DNA from 3 places in the Micromonospora sp. CNZ296 genome. Region 3 is predicted to be linked to each of the others. Evidence: riboswitches for the same ligand, from Rfam matches in the RefSeq annotation. Region 3 holds a riboswitch; each other region holds the start of a gene.
The links. A riboswitch is a leader RNA that binds a small molecule or an ion and turns the genes downstream of it on or off. The one in region 3 is predicted to bind cobalamin.
Positions count from the first base shown of each region.

Region 1: it holds a riboswitch for cobalamin, as region 3 does, so the genes downstream of both, FB455_RS32800 (magnesium chelatase subunit D family protein) here and FB455_RS04330 (acyl-CoA thioesterase) in region 3, are expected to answer to the same signal.
Region 2: it holds a riboswitch for cobalamin, as region 3 does, so the genes downstream of both, FB455_RS15340 (peptidase) here and FB455_RS04330 (acyl-CoA thioesterase) in region 3, are expected to answer to the same signal.

Region 1 is NZ_VISW01000036.1:19,378-25,973, reverse strand. Features, by position in the region: gene FB455_RS32810 (cobyrinic acid a,c-diamide synthase CobB) at 1-593, opposite strand, end outside; gene cobO (cob(I)yrinic acid a,c-diamide adenosyltransferase) at 587-1,201, opposite strand; gene FB455_RS32800 (magnesium chelatase subunit D family protein) at 1,201-3,183, opposite strand; cobalamin riboswitch at 3,231-3,374, opposite strand; gene FB455_RS32795 (bifunctional cobalt-precorrin-7 (C(5))-methyltransferase/cobalt-precorrin-6B (C(15))-methyltransferase) at 3,429-4,637, shown strand; gene FB455_RS32790 (cobalt-precorrin-4/precorrin-4 C(11)-methyltransferase) at 4,634-5,389, shown strand; gene FB455_RS32785 (precorrin-2 C(20)-methyltransferase) at 5,390-6,596, opposite strand, start outside.
Region 2 is NZ_VISW01000008.1:83,991-90,586, reverse strand. Features, by position in the region: gene FB455_RS15345 (hypothetical protein) at 1-153, opposite strand, end outside; gene FB455_RS15340 (peptidase) at 189-1,232, opposite strand; cobalamin riboswitch at 1,332-1,467, opposite strand; gene FB455_RS15335 (alkaline phosphatase PhoX) at 1,597-2,757, opposite strand; gene FB455_RS15330 (beta-1,3-glucanase family protein) at 2,933-4,525, opposite strand; gene FB455_RS15325 (hypothetical protein) at 4,697-5,137, shown strand; gene FB455_RS34555 (tetratricopeptide repeat protein) at 5,203-5,637, opposite strand; gene FB455_RS34785 (hypothetical protein) at 5,885-6,596, shown strand, end outside.
Region 3 is NZ_VISW01000002.1:323,835-330,430, forward strand. Features, by position in the region: gene FB455_RS04320 (PrsW family glutamic-type intramembrane protease) at 1-70, shown strand, start outside; gene FB455_RS04325 (LysE family translocator) at 162-785, opposite strand; gene FB455_RS04330 (acyl-CoA thioesterase) at 789-1,301, opposite strand; cobalamin riboswitch at 1,433-1,639, opposite strand; gene FB455_RS04335 (DM13 domain-containing protein) at 1,670-2,236, opposite strand; gene FB455_RS04340 (response regulator transcription factor) at 2,338-3,036, shown strand; gene FB455_RS04345 (sensor histidine kinase) at 3,045-4,061, shown strand; gene FB455_RS04350 (ABC-F family ATP-binding cassette domain-containing protein) at 4,071-5,708, opposite strand; gene FB455_RS04355 (NACHT domain-containing protein) at 5,827-6,596, opposite strand, start outside.

The sequences.
Region 1 (6,596 bases), on a different contig from region 3:
GCTGCCGGCACGAGCCCGAGGTGGCGCGACGGGGCGCTGACACCCTGGTCGCGGTGCAGGATCCCGAGCACCGGTACGCCGGTGGATTCCACCGCCCGGGCCGCCTCGGCGGCGTGGCGGGCGGACCCGGCTTTGTTGAGCACGACACCCGCGACGGTGACGCCGGCCTCGAACGTGCCCATTCCGTGCACGACGGCCCCTACGCTGCGCGAGGTGTGCGAGACGTCCACGACCAGCAGGATCGGGGTGGCGGTCAGGGCCGCGAGGTGCGCGGTGGAGGCGAAACCGTCGCCGCCGATGCGGCCGTCGAACAGGCCCATGACCCCTTCGACGATGGCGATGTCCGCGTCGCGTGCGCCGTGCAGCAGCAGCGGGATCACGAGTGAGGGGTCGGTCAGGTGCGGGTCGAGGTTGCGGCCGGGGCGTCCGGTGGCCAGCGCGTGGTAGCCGGGGTCGATGTAGTCGGGCCCCACCTTGTGCCCCGACACGGTGTGCCCGCGCGCGGCCAGCGCGGCCATGAGCCCGGTCGCGACCGTGGTCTTGCCGTGGCCGGAGGCCGGCGCCGCGACGATCAGCCGCGGAAGGCTCACCATTCGATGCCTCGTTGGCCCTTCTGGCCGACGTCCATCGGGTGCTTGACGTGCTGCATCTCGGTCACCAGATCGGCTGCCTCGATCAGCCGGTGGTCGGCCCGGCGCCCGGTGACGATCACGTGCTGACGGCCGGGACGGTGGACCAGTGTCTCCACGACGTCGCCGACGTCGACCCAGCCCCACTGCATCGGATAGGTGAACTCGTCCAGGATGTAGAGCTGGTGCCGTTCCGCCTGGATACGGCGCTTCACCTCCGCCCAGCCCTCGGCGGCGTCCGCGGCGTGGTCCGCCTCGGTGCCGCTCTTACGGCTCCAGGACCATCCGGAGCCCATTTTGTGCCACTCGACTGGCCCGCCTTCGCCGGTCTGCTCGTGCAGCAGCCCGAGCCTCTCCAGGACGGTCTGCTCCCCGATGCGCCACTTGGCCGACTTCACGAACTGGAACACCCCGATGTCCCAGCCCTGGTTCCAAGCGCGCATCGCCATACCGAAGGCGGCGGTCGACTTGCCCTTGCCGTTTCCGGTGTGGACCATCAGCAGCGGCCGGTTGCGCCGCTGGCGGGTGGTGCTGCCGTCGTCCGGGACGGTGAGCGGCTTACCCTGCGGCATCAGGCCACCCCCGCCCGCGGAGCGGTCGCCGTGCGAACGACCCCGGTGAGCCCGTCGGCGGTCACTTCACCGAGCGGCACGTGCTCGGCCCTCAGATGAGTGGCAAGCCGGGCGGCGAGGCCGAGCCGGAATCGTCCGGTCTCGCAGTCCACGACGACGACCTGGACACCGCTGGTGGCGAGCGCGGCGGCGGCGCGGTGGGCACGACCCAGCGGGTCCGGGCCGGAGGTGGCGCGGCCGTCGGTCACCACGACGAGCAGGGGCCGGCGGGACGGGTCGCGCAGCGCCTCCCGGCGCAGCACCTCCCCACTGCGTTCCAGGCCCTCCGCGAGCGGGGTCCGGCCACCGGCCGGTAGGTCGGCCAGGCGGCGGGAGGCGACGTCGACCGAGCCGGTCGGTGGCAGGACGACCTCGGCGGTGTGCCGGCGGAACGTCACCAGTGCGACCTTGTCCCGGCGGCGGTAGGCGTCCAGCAGCAGCGACAGCACAGCGGTCTTGACCTGCTCCATGCGGCGGCGGGCCGCCATCGAACCGGACGCGTCCACGCACAGCAGCACGAGGTTCGACTCGCGCCCGACGGTCTCGGCCCGGCGCAGGTCGCCGGGCACGAGCGCGAGGCCGCGACCGCCGGTCAAGCCACCCCGGGAATGCTGATGCGGCGCCGCCGCGGTGATGGTGCCCGGCAGGTGCAGCCGGCCGTCGCCGGACGTGCGCCGCCGCTGCCCGGCGACACGGCCCTGCGGTGTTCGTGCCCGGGACCGCCGGCCGGCCTGACCGTCGCCGGTTCCTTTCACGACCAGCAAGCGGGCACGTGCGGGCTCGCCCGCGGATGCCATCGATGTGGCGGCCTGCCGTTCGGGCTCCGGTACGGGCGGGCTCTCGCCGGGAGAGCCGGGCACGTCCCCGGCCGATCCGTCGTGCCCGGTGTCGTCGGGCAGACCGCCGCCGGGACCGTCGGGTCCGGGGTCGGGGTCGTTGTGGCCGAGTAGGTCGTCCAGGCGGTCCTGGTCCAGGCCGGGCTCGTCGAAGGGGTTGCGGCGGCGGCGGTGCGGCAGCGCGAGACGGGCGGCGATGCGGATGTCCTCGAGTGTCACTCGCGTACGTCCCCGCCAGGCCGCGTGCGCCGCGGCGGCGCGAGCGGTGACGAGGTCCGCACGCAGGCCGTCCACGTCGAACGCGGCGCACAGCTCGGCGATCCTGGTCAGCGTCTCGTCGTCGAGCACGACACCGGCCAGCGAGCGCCGGGCGGCGGCCAGCCGGGTGCGCAGGGCTTCCTGCTCGCCGGCCCAGCGTGTGGCGAAGCCCTCCGGGTCGGCGTCGAATGCGAGCCGGCGGCGGACCGCCTGCACCCGCAGGACGGGGTCACGCGGGGCGGCGACCTCGACCGTCAGGCCGAACCGGTCGAGCAGCTGCGGGCGCAGTTCGCCCTCCTCCGGGTTCATCGTGCCGATCAACACGAACCGGGAGGCATGCTCGACCGAGACACCGTCGCGTTCGACGCTGACCCGGCCGGTCGCCGCGGCGTCGAGCAGCAGGTCGACCAGGTGGTCCGGCAGCAGGTTGACCTCGTCGACGTACAGCAGGCCACGATGGGCCCGGGCCAGCAGGCCAGGCTCGAACGCGACGACGCCGTCTCGCAGCGCGGCATCGAGCTTCAGCGATCCGGTCACCCGGTCGTCGCCGGCTCCGACGGGTAGTTCGACGAGGCGTACCGGCCGTTCGACGACGGGCGTGGGCACGTCGAACGGCCCGTCGGGGCAGACCGCCGAGGGATCGTCCGGGTCGATGGAGAACCGGTCGCCCGCATAGACCCGTACCGCCGGGAGCACCTCGGCGAGGCCGCGCACGGTAGTGGTCTTGGCAGTGCCCTTCTCCCCGCGGATCAGGACACCGCCGATGAGCGGATCGATCGCGACCAGGGTGAGGGCGAGAGTCATGTCGTCGGCGCCGACGACGGCACAAAAGGGGTACTGCGCTGGCATGTAGGGCTCCCGCTCGATCTGCCATGGCGGTCCACGACGCGGCATGCGCCGTGGATCGGATCGAGGCCGGTCTTCGGACTTCCCAGGTCAATGCCTGGATCACCGCAGCGGGCCCTGTGCCGGATTCTCACCGGCTTCCCAGATTCTCCCCGCGACCACGGTCGTGGGGCACCTCGAACCTGTGCATCACCATAGACGCCCCGGTGGCCGGGGCAAGGGCCGGTGGGCGGCTAGGGTGCATCTCCATGGAGGAGCGGGTGACCGTGGTGGGGATCGGGGCTGACGGGTGGGTGGGTCTGCCGGAGCCGTCCCGGGCGCTGGTGCGGGCGGCCGCGACGCTGCTCGGCGGGCGGCGGCACCTCGAGGCGGTGCCGCCCGTCGACGGCCAGCAGCGCGTGGCGTGGCCGTCGCCGCTGCGGGACAATCTGCCAGGTGTGCTCGCCTCCGCGCGAGGGCCGGTTGTCGTGCTGGCCTCCGGCGACCCGCTCGTGTCGGGTATCGGCACGACGCTGCTGGACGTCCTGGGCCCGGAGCGCGTGACGATCGTGCCCGGGGTCTCCTCGGTAGCCCTCGCCCGAGCACGTCTCGGATGGCCGGCCGAGTCCGTCACCACGGTCAGCCTGGTCGGCCGGGACCTACGGCTGATCGTGCCTGCGCTCTCGGCCGGGCGCCGGCTGCTCGTGCTGTCCAGCGACGAGACGACACCCGCGGCCGTGGCCGCGGTGCTGACCGGGCTCGGTTGGGGGCAGTCCAGGCTGGTCGTGCTCGGTGACCTCGGTGCCGCCGGTGAGTCGTGTACCGCGACCACCGCGGCCGGGTGGGACCTGAACGACGTGCCGCGGTTGAACGTTCTCGCTGTCGAAGCTCGCGGTGCCGGTCCGGGCTGGGCCTCGGGCGGCGTGTTGCCCGACGACGCGTTCGAGCACGGCGGGCAGATCACCAAACGTGACCTGCGGGCCAGTGCCCTGGCCCGGCTCGCGCCCGCGCCCGGTCAGCTGCTGTGGGACGTCGGCGCCGGCAGCGGCTCGATCGGTGTGGAGTGGATGCGGGCCTGGCCGACGGCACGGACGATCGCGGTGGAGCCCCGCTCCGACCGGGCCGCGCTGGTGCACCGCAACGCCGCTGCCCTCGGCGTGCCGGGTCTGTGTCTGGTCGAGGGTTCGGCGCCCGGGGCCCTGTCCGGCCTGGACCGTCCCGACGCGGTGTTCGTCGGCGGCGGGGCCACCGTCCCCGGCGTGCTGGACACCTGCTGGGATGCGCTCGGCGCCGGTGGACGGCTCGTCGTGCACGGTGTCACCGCCGAGACCGAGGCGGTGCTGCTGGAGCAGCACAGCCGGCGCGGCGGTGAACTCGTCCGCCTGCACGTCGAACGCGCCGAACCGCTCGGCGGCTTCACCGGCTGGACGCCCGCACGGGCAGTCAGCCAGTGGTCCATCGTCAAGGGAGATTCATGACCGTCCATTTCGTCGGGGCCGGGCCCGGCGCCGCCGACCTGCTCACCCTCCGCGCGGTACGCCTGCTCGAGTCCGCCGACGTGTGCCTGTACCCGGGCACGTACCTCGACGCCGAGGTGCTGGAGCACTGCCGTGACGACGCCCGGCTGATCGACACCCAGCACCTCGACCTGGACCAGATCACCACGCACCTGGTCCAGGCACACGCCGACGGGTCCGAGGTCGTACGGCTGTGCTCCGGTGACCCGTCGCTGTACTCGGCGGTGCACGAGCAGGCACGCCGGCTCGACGCCGCCCGGGTCCCGTGGGACGTCACGCCCGGCGTGCCGGCCTATGCGGCTGCTGCCGCCGCCGTCGGCGCCGAGCTGACCGTCCCGGAGCTGGCCCAGTCGGTCGTGCTCACCCGCGCGCAGGCCCGGTCCACGGTCATGCCGTCGGGAGAGAAGCTCGCCGCGTTCGCCGCGACCGGCGCGACGCTCGCCCTGCACCTGGCGGTCACGCGTACCCGCGAGCTGGCCGCCGAACTGGCTGGCTACTACGGCCACGACTGCCCCATAGTCGTGGTGCACCGGGTGTCGCAGCCGCAGGAGCTCATCCTGCGCGGCACGCTGGCCGACATCGGCGGCCGGGTCGAGCAGGCCGGTCTGCGACAGGCAGCGGTCATCCTGGTCGGCCCGGCGCTGGCCGGGGACGTCCGTGGCGGCGAGTCGTTCCTCTACTCGGCCGGTCGCGAGCGCCGCGTGCGCGGCTGATCAGGGCACGAAGCGCGGGCTCCAGACACGTCCGGCCGCGGTGACTCGCGTCGCCGAGGCGCCGATGATCAACAGGCATTTCATGTCGATGCTGCCAGGGTCCAGTTCGCCGAGCGAGGTGACGGTGAGGCTCTCCCCGGCCCGGCCGATGTCGCGGCCCACGACCACGACCGTCCGGGGGGACTTGTGCTCCAGCAGCACGGCCCGGGCCTGCGCGACCTGTTCGGTGCGTGAGCGTGAGCGCGGGTTGTAGAGGGCCAGCACCAAATCCGCCTCGGCGACAGCGCGCAGCCGCTTGACCACGACCTCCCACGGCTTGAGCCGGTCCGACAGGCTCATCACCGCGAAATCGGCCCCGATCGGCGCGCCCGCGCGCGCCGCGACCGCCTGGACGGCGGAGATCCCGGGTACGACACGGATGGCGACGCCGGCGTAGCGGGGGTCCTCCGCGGCCTCGAACACCGCCGACGCCATGCCGAAGACGCCCGCGTCACCGCCGGAGACGACCGCGACGCGCTCACCGGCGAGCGCCAGTTCGAGCGCCTGCCGGGCCCGCTCGAGCTCGACCGTGTTGCCGGAGGCGTGGCGGACGAGTCCGGGGCGCTGCGCGACGCGCTGGACGTACGGGCCGTAGCCGACGACGTGGCCGACCTCGGCGAGCACCTGCGACGCCTCGGGGGAGAGCCACCGATCGGGACCGGGGCCGAGGCCCACGACGACGACCTCGGCGCCGGGATAAGGTTCGGTGACCCTGGTGGCCGGGAGGTCGTAACGGGCCACTCCGGGCCGGGTGTCGCCGGGGACCAGCACGATCGAGAAGTACGGCACCGTGGCGGGGTCCACGTCGGCGACAGGCAGTACCCGCTCGGCGGTCATCGACGCCCGTTCGACGTACCAGGAGCCCTCGACGCGCCCGGCCTGCTCGAGCGCCGAGCGGACCTTGGTGAACGTCCGGCCCAGCTTCATGATCACCGCCCCGTCGGTGTCGGCGAGACGCCGGGCCAGCTCGGGCTCGGGCAACGTTCCCGGCAGCACGGTCAGCACGTCGGTCTGCCGGACCAGCGGCAGGGCGGTGGTGGCGGTGGCGGCGGCGAAGGCGGGCACACCGGCGACGACCTGCGTGTCGAACTCGCCGGCGAGCCGGTCGTGCAGGTACATGAACGAGCCGTAGAGCATCGGGTCGCCCTCGGCCAGCACGACCACGTCG
Region 2 (6,596 bases), on a different contig from region 3:
GTCGACGACCACAGTGACTCCCGAGGTGCCGGTGCAGGCGGCGGCGTGCGCCGCCCGGGGCGCGGGTTCGACTGCGGTCAGCGCGACGCCGGCGACGACGGCGGCCAGCAGGCCGGCCAGCCAGGTGCGGACTGTGGAACGGTGACGGAACACGGATCCTCCTATGATCGGGTGCGCGGCGAAGGGGTTCACGGGCAGGCGAGTGCCGGTGCGCCGGGGTCGGCGCCGGCGGCGGACAGACGGGCGTACCCGATCCCGGTTAGACCGAGGACGGCCTGGGCGGTCGCCCGGGGTGCGGTGGCCGGGTCGAAGCCGCCGCCGTCGAAGTCGACAGCGCCCCGGTCGGCCGGCGCCCCGGCGCAGCCGACCTGGAGTCCGGCGAGGAATGCCCGGGCCCGCGCCCAGGCCGGCAGCCGGTGGCCGTCGCGCAGGGCCTGCGCGGCGAGGCCGGTGCTGTTGGCGTTCGGCGTGCCGCCCGCGTTGGCGAAGCCGCCGTCGGCGCGCTGAACGGACACCAGCCAGCGCAGCCCGGCGGCGGCGTCGGCCGGACGGTCCGCGGCGCGCAGCGCCTGTGCCGCGAGCGCGGTGGCGTCCACGTCGGACGTGCAGACCGGTTGCGCGGGCAGCAGCGGGTAACCGCCGTCCGGGCACCGGGTGCCGGCGAGCCAGGCGGCCGCCGCCGGTGGCGCCCCGGCCGCCGTACGGTCCAGCGCCAGCAGCGCGAAGGATTGGCTGAACGCGTTGCTGTAGTCGCCGTACGCGGACCGGTCGCTGAACCTGCCGGCCGGCGTCTGGAGCGAGCGCAGCCGGGCGATCAGGTCCACCCCGCCGACGTCGGCCGGGTCGCCGCCGCGCACCTGCACGGCGAGGGCGAGCTTGGCGGTCGCACCCGCGTACGCCTCGGAGACGCCGTCGCCGAGGTAGCCGTCGCGGATGTCCGGCCGGGTGACCCAGGCCAGCGCGTCGGCGCCGTGGTCGTCGGCGACGCCGGTGGCGGCGAAGGCGAACACGGCGTCGAGGGTCAGCCCCTGGTCGGGGTACACGACACCGTCGAAGACCGCCTCGAAGCGTTCGCCGTCGACGAGTTGCCGGGCGAGCCAGCCGCCGGCGGCCTCCGGGCGGGTGAGGGCGGCGCGCTCGGGGGCGGCGACGGCGGGTGTGGTGAGGGTGAGAGCGGCGAGTACGCCGCAGAGGAGCGCGAGCAGGCGGTGCCGGCTTCGGCGGACGACCATCGGAAGCGCCTTTCCGGCCCGGCGGTCGTCGAAAGCCCGGACGACCGCGGCAACGCCGCGTCGACCGGGACTCCGACCCGTGGGCCACGACGGGTGGGGAGCGGATACACGCGTACGACGGGTATTCGGGCTCGCCGCCGCAGATCTCTCTGGGCGGCCTACCGTTGCGGGCCAGCGCCGGATTTCGACCGGTCTTCCCCCGCACGTACACGCGGTGGTTCAGTTGTCGCGACAGTCTGCTGTGGCCGGAGCGCCGATGTCAATGCGCCAGGAACCGGACACGTGCCGTGACGGCCGGCAGGACGCCCGGTGAAGACCGGGCGTCCTCGACCGCGTGGTCACTGTCAGCGGGGCCGGGAGCCGGTCATCGGCGGAACGGTCCGGTGACGCAGTAGGTGATGCCGCCGGAGGACGAGCCGGTCGTGCCGCGTTGCGACGAGAAGTACAGCCGGTCCCCCGCCGGGGTGAACGCCGGCCCGGTGATCTCCGAACCGCTCTGTCCGGTGATCCGCAGGAAGACCGAGATCTTGTCGTCGGGCGTGATCATGCAGATCTCCATGTTCCCGCCGTCCTCCGCGACGTACAGGTCACCGGCAGTGGACCCGGTGATGTTGTCGACCCCGGTCAGCGGAGGGGTGCCCGGACTGACCAGGTTGTCGTCGTAGGCGAGCTCGTACGTGCCGGCGGCCAGGTTGACCTGCCACACGCGGTTGTCGCCCTTCGTGGTGAACCAGACGGTGTCATCCGCGTAGTGACAGCCCTCGCCGCCGTTGAACGTCTTCGCGCCGGACACCTGCTGCCGGGTCGGGGTGGGCGAGCCGTCCGGGTCGGGCACCGTGGCCCAGGTGAACGTGCCGGAGGTCGCCGTACCGGCGCGGAAGACCTGGAGGGTTCCGGCGGAGAGGTCGCCCCAGGTGGTCGGCACGAACCGGTAGAACTTGCCGTCGGTCTCGTCCTCGGTCAGGTAGACGACCCGGCGGACCGGGTCGGCCGCGGCCGCCTCGTGCTTGAACCGGCCCAGCGCGGGACGCGCCACGGCGGTCCCGCCGAGGGGGTACGTCTCGAAGACCCGGCCCAGGGACACCTCCTCGCAGGAGAGCCAGGTGTTCCACGGTGTCTTGCCCCCGGCGCAGTTGTTGTTGGTTCCGGAGAGGATCCGCGACGCCCCGACCACGGTGCCGCTGGAGTCGAAGACGAGGCGTGAGGCACCGCCGCCCGCACCGGCTGACACCTCGGAGTTCGACACGTAGATCCAGCCGGTGCCGTTCGGGAACACGGCGCCACCGTCCGGAGCGTCGTGCCAGGTGTACGACGTCCCCGGCACCGTCCGACGGGATCGTGCGACGATCGAGCTGGTGAAGCCGGCCGGCAACTGGATGCCGTTGGCGTCGGCGGGCTGGAGCCCACCGTAGGGGCCCGCCGCGTTCTGCGCCGGGGCTCCGTACGCCGCCGACCACGCGGTGAACGGCAGCGCGACAGCGCCCGCACCGACGACAGTGGCCCGCAGCATTGCTCGACGATCCATGGAACCTCCTCGGTAGGTTCCCCAGATCTGACCGGGCGGAGCTTACGCACATCGATCTGTTGGATGAACGTCGATGGACGCCTCGGTGCGCGGCGTCGTGTCGGCCGTCTCGTCCGTCGCCTGCCGGTGACGGGAGCGACTCGCGGTCGGCCCCCGCCACCGTTCGCATGGCTGGTCAGCCCTTGCGCCACTTCTGGTTGGCCGTGCCCCCGCAGTCCCAGAGCTGGAGCCTCGCGCCGTCGTTGCCGTTCCAGTCCTTGATGTCGACGCACTTGCCGGCCTGGAGGTTGACCAGGTCTCCGGCCGCGTTCAGGGTGAACTGCTGGGCGCCGGTGCCGTTGCAGGTGTAGAGCTGCACCGCCGCCCCGTTCGCGGTGGACCCGGCGTCGACGTCCATGCACTTGTTGTTCTGGCTCTTGAGCGCCGTGCCGCTGAACGTCCACTTCTGCGCGTTGGTGTTGTTGCAGTTCCACATCTGCAACGGCGCGCGGTCGACGAAGTTGGAGCTCGGCACGTCGATGCACTTGTTGTTCCAGTTGCTGACCACTGGCACCCCGGTGGTCGGGGTGCCGCCGCCACCGCCGGTGAACGGGCTGAGGATCAGTCCGGCCGAACGGGGATCGCCGTCGTGCACCAGCGACTCGAATCCACCGACGTCGTCGAAGGCGAACGCGTACGCCCGGCCGTCGGTCATGTTGGCGTGGATCAGGCGTGCGTACTGGTTGGTGGGGTTGCTGCGGTAGAAGTCGGCGGCGTTCGTGCTGGGCTGGGTGTCGACGGTGCCGAGCGTGCCTCGGTTGAGGGCGGCGCAGAGCGTACGCGAGATCGGGCCGACCACCTGGTCGTTCGGCGCGGGCAGGTCGCCGTCACAGCCCCAGACGCTGGCCGAGGAGGGCCGGTTGAAGGAGGCGACGACCTGGCCGCTGCCGTTGGTGAAGGTCATGGTGTTGCCCGAGGTGCGGCCGTAGTACCGGATGGCCGGCTGGTCGGCGAAGGGCGCCACGGTCAGGGTCTTCGTGGTGTACGCGTTCCACGCGGAGGCGATGTACGAGTCCAGGTACGTGGTGCTGAGCAGGCCGGCCCCGGCCGCCTTGCCCGGAGCCAGGACGCGTAGCACGGTCCCGTCGGAGCGGGTGTGGACGGTGCCGGCCCAGCCCGGCTGCGCCCGGATCCCGTCGATCACCGCGTTGCGTCCGTTGGCCACCACGTCGCCGGTGCGCTTGGTGACGCCGTTGGCGCCGGTCACGGTGACCGCGTGCGGGATCGCGAACATGTCGACCTGGGAGCTGTTGAGCCACAGCCCGGAGTCGTTGTAGGTGAACTCGCTCCAGTCGAAGAGGATGTCGCGGTTCGCGTCACCGGCCGCCCAGGGCGCGGGCTGCACCAGTCCGTCCGGGGTGAGGAAGAACTTGAGCTTCTGCCCGAGGGAGAAGTAGGCCCGGCCGGAGAAGCCGCGGGGGAACTGGATCGTGGTGCTGCCGCCGTTGCCGGGGCCCGGGATGGAGACGTCCGGCGCGGGTGACGGCGGGAGCTGCCCGCCGGTCCACGGCACGAAGGTGCCGCCGGAGGTGACGTAGCCGAGCCGGCCGGAGGACAGCTGGACGCCGATGACGTAGAGGTGGACCGGGTCGCTGCGGCCGGTGGTGTTGGTGACGGTGACCGGCAGCAACGCCGGTCCGACCGCCTGGGCGGGCGTGGCGACGACAGCGCCGGTGAGCCCGGCGAGCAGGGCGGACGCGGCGGCGAGCAGCCTTCTTCGGAGACGCATGGGGACACCTCGCGGGAGACAGGGGGACGGGAGAGCGCTCTCTCAGCAGGGTCCAATTGTCAATATTGTTTGTCAATAGGTGGTTGCCTATGGACCAGGGCCACGGCGAAGGTCATCGGTTGATTAAGATCCACTACGGAACAGTCGACTGTGGATTGGGTAGGTAGGTACATGAAACGCATGCTTTCGGCGCTGACGGCGCTGGTGACCGTCGCGGCGGGCCTGACTGTCGGCGCCCCCGCCGCCCAGGCGGCCGGCTCCTGCTCGGGGACCATCACCTACAGCCAGGTGCAGTCGTCCGGGCTCGGTGAACTGGTGATCTACTACAACAGCAGCAACGGGGGCACCAACAGCGCCTGCTTCTACCACCGCGGCGCGGCGTACGGGAGGTCGGCGCCCACCTTCGTGCAGATCTACCGCTGCGCGGAGCGGTCGGGCGAGGGCGCGCACTGCACCCGGTCGGGCGGCGCGGACACCAATTCCGGTGACTTCAGCTATTACGCCGGCCCGGTCGCCGTCACCGGTACGGCGAACTACTGCGTCGAGGCGGTCGGCTACATCGGATGGGCCGGTGAGCGCCACCAGATCTACAGCCGCCGCCAGGGCTGCTGAACCCGCTCCCCTCCCCCGGACCGGGGCCGGCGCACGATGAGCGCCGGCTCCCCGGCCGGGCCGGGTCAGACGGCCAGCGCCCGGCGGCACCTGGTGAGTTCCGTGCGCAGATCCCGGCGCAGGGCCCGGTCCAGGCCGGGCTGGGCGAGCGCCTGGGCGAAGTCGCGGGCCGCCTCGTCCCACCGGCCCAGCCGGGCCAGGGCCGTACCCCGGTTGTAGCGCGGCACGGGGGCCTCCGACAGCGCCACCGCCCGGTCCAGGTCGGCGAGCGCGGCGGCCACGTCGCCGCGCTCGAACCGGGCGGCGGCCCGGTTCGTCCACGCCTCCACCAGTTCGGGGTCCCCGTTCAAGGCCCGGGTGAGCAGTTCGTCGGCCTCGGCGGGCCGGCCGCGCTCGGCGAGGACCAGGCCCAGGGTGCACAGCAGCGCGGGCTCCTGCGGAGCGCCGGCCAGCCCGGCCCGCGCACCCGCCTCGGCGGCATCCAGCGCGCCGCGCTCCACGCAGGTTGACCAGGGCGATCCGGGCGTCGAGGTGCCCCGGTTCGATGGCGAGCACCCGCTCCAGGTCGGCGCGCGCCCGCTCGGGGCGGCCCCGCTCCTGCTGGAGCACGGCCCGGTTGTAGTACGCCTCGGGCAGGTGCGGTCCCAGCCGGATGGCGGCGTCGTAGTCCCTGATCGCGGCTCGGGTCCGGCCCGCCGCCCGGTGGAGGGCGGCGCGGTCCACGTAGTACTCGCAGTTGTCGGGGTCGTGGGCGATCACGGTGTCCAGATCGGCCAGCGCCCGCGCCGGGTCGCCCAGCGCGAGGTGAACCTGCGCCCGGTTGTGGCGCAGCCGGGCCAGGTCCTGCGGGCGTTCGCCGGGGCCGAGCGCGGCCGTCAGCCGGGTCAGCCCGTCGTCGACGAGCCGCAGCGCGCGGTCGGGCCGGCCGGCCCGGCTGTCCAGCAGCGCCAGGCCCTGCTCGTAGAAGACCGTCGACAGCAGCCGCCGGCGTGGGTCGGCCAGTTCGGCGGCGAGGCGCAGCGCCACCTCCAGCCAGTGCCGGGCCAGCGCCGGGTCCTGGTCGGCCGCCGGCAGGTGCCGGGCGTGCAGCATGGCGGTGGCGTACGCCGCCGACATAGTGATCTTCGGGTCGTCGGTGACGGCCCGCGCCTCGTCGTAGAGGTCGAGCGCCTCGGCGGCCCGGTTCAGGGCCGCCAGGGCGGTGGCCAGGCCGGTGGTGAACGCCCACCAGTGCCGCAGGTCGCCGTCGGGGGTGACCGCCGCCCGCCCGCGCCGGGCGACCCGGGCCGCGTGGTGGTAGTAGCCGCGGGCCAGGCTGTCGCCCAGTGCCCGTCGCAGCGCCTGCGGGGTGCGCTCGCCGGGCGCCGGATCGGGGGCACCGTCGTCGCGCAGGTCGAGGCGCACCGGGGCCGGCCCGAGCCGGCGGGCCAGCGCGTCCAGCAGTTCGGCTGTCGTCTCG
Region 3 (6,596 bases):
GGAGCCGAACCGGGACCGGCCTCATGATCATCGCCAGTTCGCCGAGGTGGCGGGGTCGGAGCACTTCTGATGCCGCCACCTCGGCGTGATGGAGTCGATCAACCGGCCCGGGCATTGCCGACCCCCGACCAGCCGACGCCCGCACCGCGCCCCGGTGCGTCTCAGCCGGCGGCCAGCCGGACGCCGAGCGCGACGAAGGCGACAGCGCAGAGCCGGTCGACGCGCCGTGACCAGCGGCTGTCGCCCCACCGCCTGGCGAACCGCCCGGCGCCCACCCCGAGCGCCAGGTCCACGGCGAGTTGCACCGCGACGAACAGCGCCCCGAGCAGCACCAGCTGCGCCGCCACCGGGCCCGCCTCGGGCCGGACGAACTGCGGCAGGAACGCCACACTGAACAGGATCATCTTCGGGTTGAGCAGGTTCGTCAGCAGCCCGCGCCGGAACGCCCGCCCGGCGCCGCCGTCCGGCCGGTCCGCCGGTGCGCCGGGCCGGGCGGTGCCGCGCAGCGCCCGCAGGCCCAGCACGATCAGGTACGCCGCACCGGCCCACCGGATCGCGGTGAACAGCACAGGGGACGCGGCGATCAGCGTGGCGAGCCCGGCCACCACGGCGGCGACGTGCACCGCCTCCCCGGCGGCGACCCCGAGCGCGGCCACCGCGCCCGCCCGTGGGCCGTACCGGCTGGCGTTGGCGAGCACGAACATCATGTCCGGCCCCGGGGTGAGCATGAGCACCACGATGGCGGCCAGGTAACCCGCGAGCGTGGTCGCCGACAGTCCGAGCACCGGTCAGCCCTCCCCGGCGCCGTCGAGCAGCGCCCGGCGCAGCGCCAGCCGGTGTTCGCGCCGGATCTGCGCCTCCCGGTAGCGCCGCCGGTCGCCGTCGGTCTCGGCGTGCAACGGCGGCACCGGCCGGGGCTGCCCGTCGTCGTCCACCGCCACCATCACCAGGTGCGCGGTCGCCACGTCCACCGGCGGCACCGCGCGGTCCCACCGGTCCGCGCTGACCTTCACCGCCACCTCCATCGAGCTGCGGCCGGCCCAGGTGATCCGGGCGTCCACGTGGACCACGTCCCCCACGCGTACCGCCCGCAGGAAGGCGGTCTCGTCGATGGCGGCGGTGACGGCCGGGCCGTCGGAGTGGCGGGCGGCGACCACACCGGCGACCGAGTCGATCAGGTTGAGGATGCGCCCGCCGTGGACCGTGCCCATCAGGTTGGTGTGGTGCTGGTCCATGATCTGCGACAGGGTCAGGTGCGAGGCCGACGGTGGTCGGCCGGTGAGCATGATGGTGTCGGGCACTGTGCGGTTCCGTCCTCGCAGAAGCGGACCGCCGACCGGCCGGGGTGTGCACGTCGAGGACACGCCGACGGCCCTGCGTACGACGTGTCACCCGCCCGACCCACCCGCGAGGTCGACGGCGGCGCGCACCGGTGGTACGCGCGACGCGGGCAGGTCTTCGGACTCGCGGGCGTGACACGAGGTCGCCTACTGGCCGTCGCTTCCCAGGCCGTGGCCCAGTGCTGTTGACGGCTGTCGTTCCCACTCACCGCTGCGGGGCAGTCCCGGATTCCCACCGGGTTCCCTCTTACGACACCCGGCCGTCGCCGACCGGGTGAACCAGCGCTTCCCGCAGCGTAGCCCAGCGTCCGAGGCCGGCGGCACAGGCGTCAGGCCGGCGCCGATCCCGTCACAGCGGCAAGCGGCGCCGCGCCGAACGACACCGCGAACCGCTTGCACCAGATCGACACGCTGCGCAGACCGTCCAGGTCCACCGACGCCGGGATGTCGTACGCCTGGTCGCCGATGTTGCCCTTGAGCCGGCCCAGCTCGACCCAGCGGCCGTCGTCGAACACCTGCCAGCCGGCCCGGCCGGGCAGCACCTTCCGGTCGGTGAGCCACACCCGCAGATCGGGTCCGTCGGAGGTGTCCAGTCCGCGCAGGAGCAGCTGGCGGCGGCCGTCGGCGAGACGGACGAGCTGCGCCCGGCCGGACGTGTCGTGCTCGTGGGTGACGAAGTCACCGGCGGCGAGCACCACGTCGGCGGGCGCCGCGCCGGTCGGCGACGAGCCGGTCGTGCCGGCCGGCGCCGGTGAGGGCTCCGCCACAGTGGGCAGCGTCTCGCGTACCTCGCGGTCGGTCACCAGCCGCCACGGCTGGAACAGGTACAGGCTCACCCCGAGGCCGGTGACGGCCACCACGGCCAGCACCGACGACACCACACGTCTTCTGCCCATGCTCCGACGGTAGGCTCGTAGCCGGCGGAAAGATCTTTCCGTCCGCTTACGGGTCGACCGCGGGCCGCCGCACCGGGACGCCGATGGGTAGCGTCTGGCCCATGGGGCGCTACGTGCTCGTCGTCGACGACGACCGGACGGTGAGCGACGTCGTCCGGCGCTACCTCGAACAGGACGGCTGCCGGGTCCGGTTGTCCTTCGACGGGCCGGACGCGCTCGCCGCGGCCGAGGAGGAGCCACCCGACCTGGTGGTCCTCGACCTGATGATGCCGGGTCTCGACGGCATCGAGGTGTGCCGGCGGCTGCGGCGCCGGCTGCCCGGCCTGCCCGTCGTCATGCTCACCGCGCTCGGGGACGAGGCCGACCGGGTCGCCGGGCTGGAGGTCGGCGCGGACGACTACGTGACCAAGCCGTTCTCGCCCCGTGAACTCGTGCTGCGCATCCGGTCGGTGCTGCGGCGCGCGGCCCCGCAGGACCGGGGACCGACAGGGGTGCTGCGCGACGGCGACCTCACCGCGGACACCGACCGGCGCGTCGCCGAGCGCGGCGGGCAGCCGCTGTCGCTGACCGTACGGGAGTTCGACCTGCTCGCGTTCCTGCTGGCGAACCCGGGACGCGCCTGGTCGCGGGCCGAGCTGCTGGACCGCGTGTGGGGCTGGCGGTTCGGCGACCAGTCCACAGTCACCGTCCACGTCCGGCGGCTGCGGGAGAAGATCGAGGACCACCCGGCGCAGCCGCGCCGCATCGTCACCGTGTGGGGCGTCGGTTACCGGTACGAGCCGTCGGAGGCGTCCCGGTGAACGAACTGATGGTCATCGGGCTCTACGCCCTGCTCGCCGGCGCTGCGGTCGGCGCGCTCGGCGTCGGCGCGCTGCGGCTGGTGCGCCACCGGTCGATCCTCGCGCACATCGCGGTGCTGCTCGCGGTCACCATCGCCTCGGTGACGGCCGGCGTCACCGCCGTCGCCCAGGCCATGTTCCTGTCCGCGCACGACCTCCAGGTCGTCCTCGTCACGGTCGCGGCGTCCGCGGCGCTCAGCCTGGCCGTCGGGGTGGCGTTCGCCCGCCGCCTCGCCCAGGCGGCGGTCTGGGCCGACCAGGCCCGGCAGCGGGAACGGCAGCTGGAGGCCGGCCGCCGCGAGCTGGTCGCGTGGGTCTCCCACGACCTGCGTACGCCGCTGGCCGGGCTGCGGGCGATGGCGGAGGCGCTGGAGGACCGGGTGGTCGACGAGCCGGCGGCGGTGGCCGAGTACCACCGCCGGATCCGGGTCGAGACGGACCGGATGACGCGCCTGGTCGACGACCTGTTCGAGCTGTCCCGGATCACCGCCGGAGCGCTGCGGCCCGCGCTGTCCCCGGTGCCGCTCGGCGACGTGGTCTCCGACGCGATCGCCGCCACCGCGCCGCTGGCCGCCGACCGGCGGGTCCGGGTGCTCGCCCCGGAGACCGGCTGGCCGACCGTCCGGGCCGCCGAGGCCGAACTCGCCCGCGTCGTGACGAACCTGCTGGTCAACTCGGTGCGGTACACGCCACCGGAGGGCACTGTCCGCATCGACGCCGGACGGGACGACGCCGACGCGTGGCTCGCCGTCTCCGACACCTGCGGCGGCATTCCGGAGGCGGACCTGCCCCGGGTGTTCGACGTGGCGTTCCGGGGCACCCGGGCCCGTACCCCCGCACCGGCCGGCGCCGACGAGGCGGCACCGGCCGGCGGCGGGCTGGGTCTGGCGATCGTGCGCGGACTGGTCGAGGCGCACGGCGGGCGGGTGCACGCGCACAACGTGACCGGCGGGTGCCGGTTCGTGGTCCGCCTGCCGGCGGTCTGACCGGGCCGGTCAGCCGGCGTCCGGGGGACCGGTCTCCACCAGGCGCCCGTCCGCCAGGCGCAGCCAGCGGCCGACGTCGATCGCGGCGAGGAACCGCTCGTCGTGGCTGACCACCAGCAGCGCGCCCCGGTAGGCGTGCAGCGCGCTCTCCAACTGCCCGACGCTGACCAGGTCGAGGTTGTTCGTCGGCTCGTCGAGCAGCAGGAGCTGCGGGGCCGGTTCGGCGCCAAGCACGCACGCGAGCGTGGCGCGCAGCCGCTCCCCGCCGGAGAGCACCCCGACCGGAAGGTGCGCGCGCGGGCCGCGGAACAGGAAGCGGGCGAGCAGGTTCATCCGTTGCGCGTCAGGGGCCTGCGGCGCGAACGCGGCCAGGTTCTCCGCCACGGTACGGTCCAGGTCCAGCAGGTCCAGCCGCTGCGACAGGTACGCGATCCGGCCGTCCGCGCGGGTGATCCGGCCGCTCTCCGGCTCCAGGTCGCCGTCGATCAGGCGGAGCAGCGTGGACTTGCCCGCGCCGTTGTCGCCGAGCAGGGCGATCCGCTCCGGACCGCGGATCGTCAGGTCGACACCGTCGGCGGCGAACAGCGACCGCTCACCGTGCCGGACCCGGACCCGTTCGGCGGTCAGCAGCGTGCGTCCGGCCGGGACGGTGGTGGCGGGCAGCTCCACCGTGATCGTCTTCTCGTTGCGCAGCGCCCGCTCGGCCTCGTCCAGCCGTGCCCGGGCGTCGTCGACCCGCCCGGAGTGCATCTCGTTCGCCTTGCCCGCCGCCACCTGCGCGTCCCGCTTCAAGCCGCCGGCGACGATCCTCGCCAGACCCGCGTTCTTCAGGTTCCGGGCGGCGTTGCCGGCTCGCCGGGCCGCCCGTTCGCGGGCCTCCTGCAACTCCCGCTTCTCCCGCTTGAGGTCCTGTTCGGCGCTGCGGACGTTCTTCTCCGCCACCTCCTGCGCGGCCCGCACGGCCGCCTCGTACGAGGTGAAGTCGCCGCCGTGGAAGCGCATCTCACCGCGATCGAGTTCGGCGATGCGGTCCATCCGGTCCAGCAGAGCCCGGTCGTGACTGACCAGCAGCAGACAGCCGTGCCACTGTTCCAGCACGTCGTAGAGCCGGTGCCGGGCGCCCAGGTCGAGGTTGTTCGTCGGCTCGTCCAGCAGCAGCACGTCGGGCTGCTTGAGCAGTTGCGCCGCCAGGCCGAGGGAGACCACCTGCCCACCGCTGAGCGTGCCCAGGCGCCTGTCGAAGGCGAGGCCGCCGAGGCCGAGCCGGTCGAGTTGCGCGCGCGTGCGCTCCTCGATGTCCCAGTCGGCGCCGATGGTGGTGAAGTGCCTCTCGTCGGCGTCGCCGGCCTCGATGGCGTGCAGCGCCGCGATCAGCGGTGCGATCTCCAGGACCTCGGCCACGGTGAGGTCGGCGGCCAGCGGCAGGCTCTGCGGGAGGTAGCCCAGCACGCCGTCGACGGTCACCGACCCGGCGGCCGGGCGGTACTCGCCGGCGATCAGCTTGAGCAGCGTGCTCTTGCCGGCGCCGTTCGGCGCGACCAGTCCGGTCCGGCCGCCGCCGAGGGTGAAGGAGAGGTTCTGGAAGACCGGGGTGTCGTCCGGCCAGGAGAAGGTCAGGTTCGAGCAGACGACGAAGGAATCGGACATCAGGAAGACGACCTCGAAGATGAGGGCGGGCGGACCTCAGCCGCCCGGCGGGGGACACGGTCTCGGGGTACGACGACACGACCACGGCGCTCGCCTGCGGTCGGTCACATGTCCGGTCTCACCCGGAGATGTCGTCGTCACCCGCCATGTCTGGTCTCCCTGCCTGCCTGATCGCCACTGGATCACTCCGGTCCACCGTAGCACCGGCGGCGGTCGCCAGGCGGTCCTGCAGACGGGCGTGCCGGAACTGGTAGACCGGCCCCACCGTGCGCAGCACCGACCGGCGGTGCGCGTCGTCGAGGAACCGGAGCAGCCGCAGCGGCGCCACCCCGGTACGGCGCAGCTCGACCATGACGAGCAGGGCGCGCCAGGTCTGCGAGGACGTCACGCCGAGCAGGAAGCCGCCGACGATGCCACAGGCGATGCCACCTTCCGCCGACCCGGCGAGCCGCCCCACCAGGCCACCCAGGACACCGAGCACGGACCCGAGCCAGAGGCCGCCGCCCACCGCGGACCACAGGTCCCGCCGCCAGGACAGCCGCGACGACACCGGGTCGTCCTCGCCCGCCGAGCCGGCCATCGCCAGGTACAGGCCCAGGGAGAGGCAACCGAGAAAACCGGTCGCGGTGAAGGCGAGGAAGACCGGGAAGGCCCGGCCGGACCCGATGCCTGTGACATCGGCGCACGCGGCGACGAGGAGCCCGAAGAAGCCCAGGAACAACGCACCGGTGAGCCCGGCGCCGAGCACGCTCTCCATCCGCTGACGGCTGACGACCCGGCTCCACCTGATCCGGCGGAGCCGCAGCGGACGTCGGCCGATCAGCACGTCCCGGGACAGCTTGGCGGTGAACGTGAGCACCAGCCCGAACGCCAGCCCGGCCAGGATGC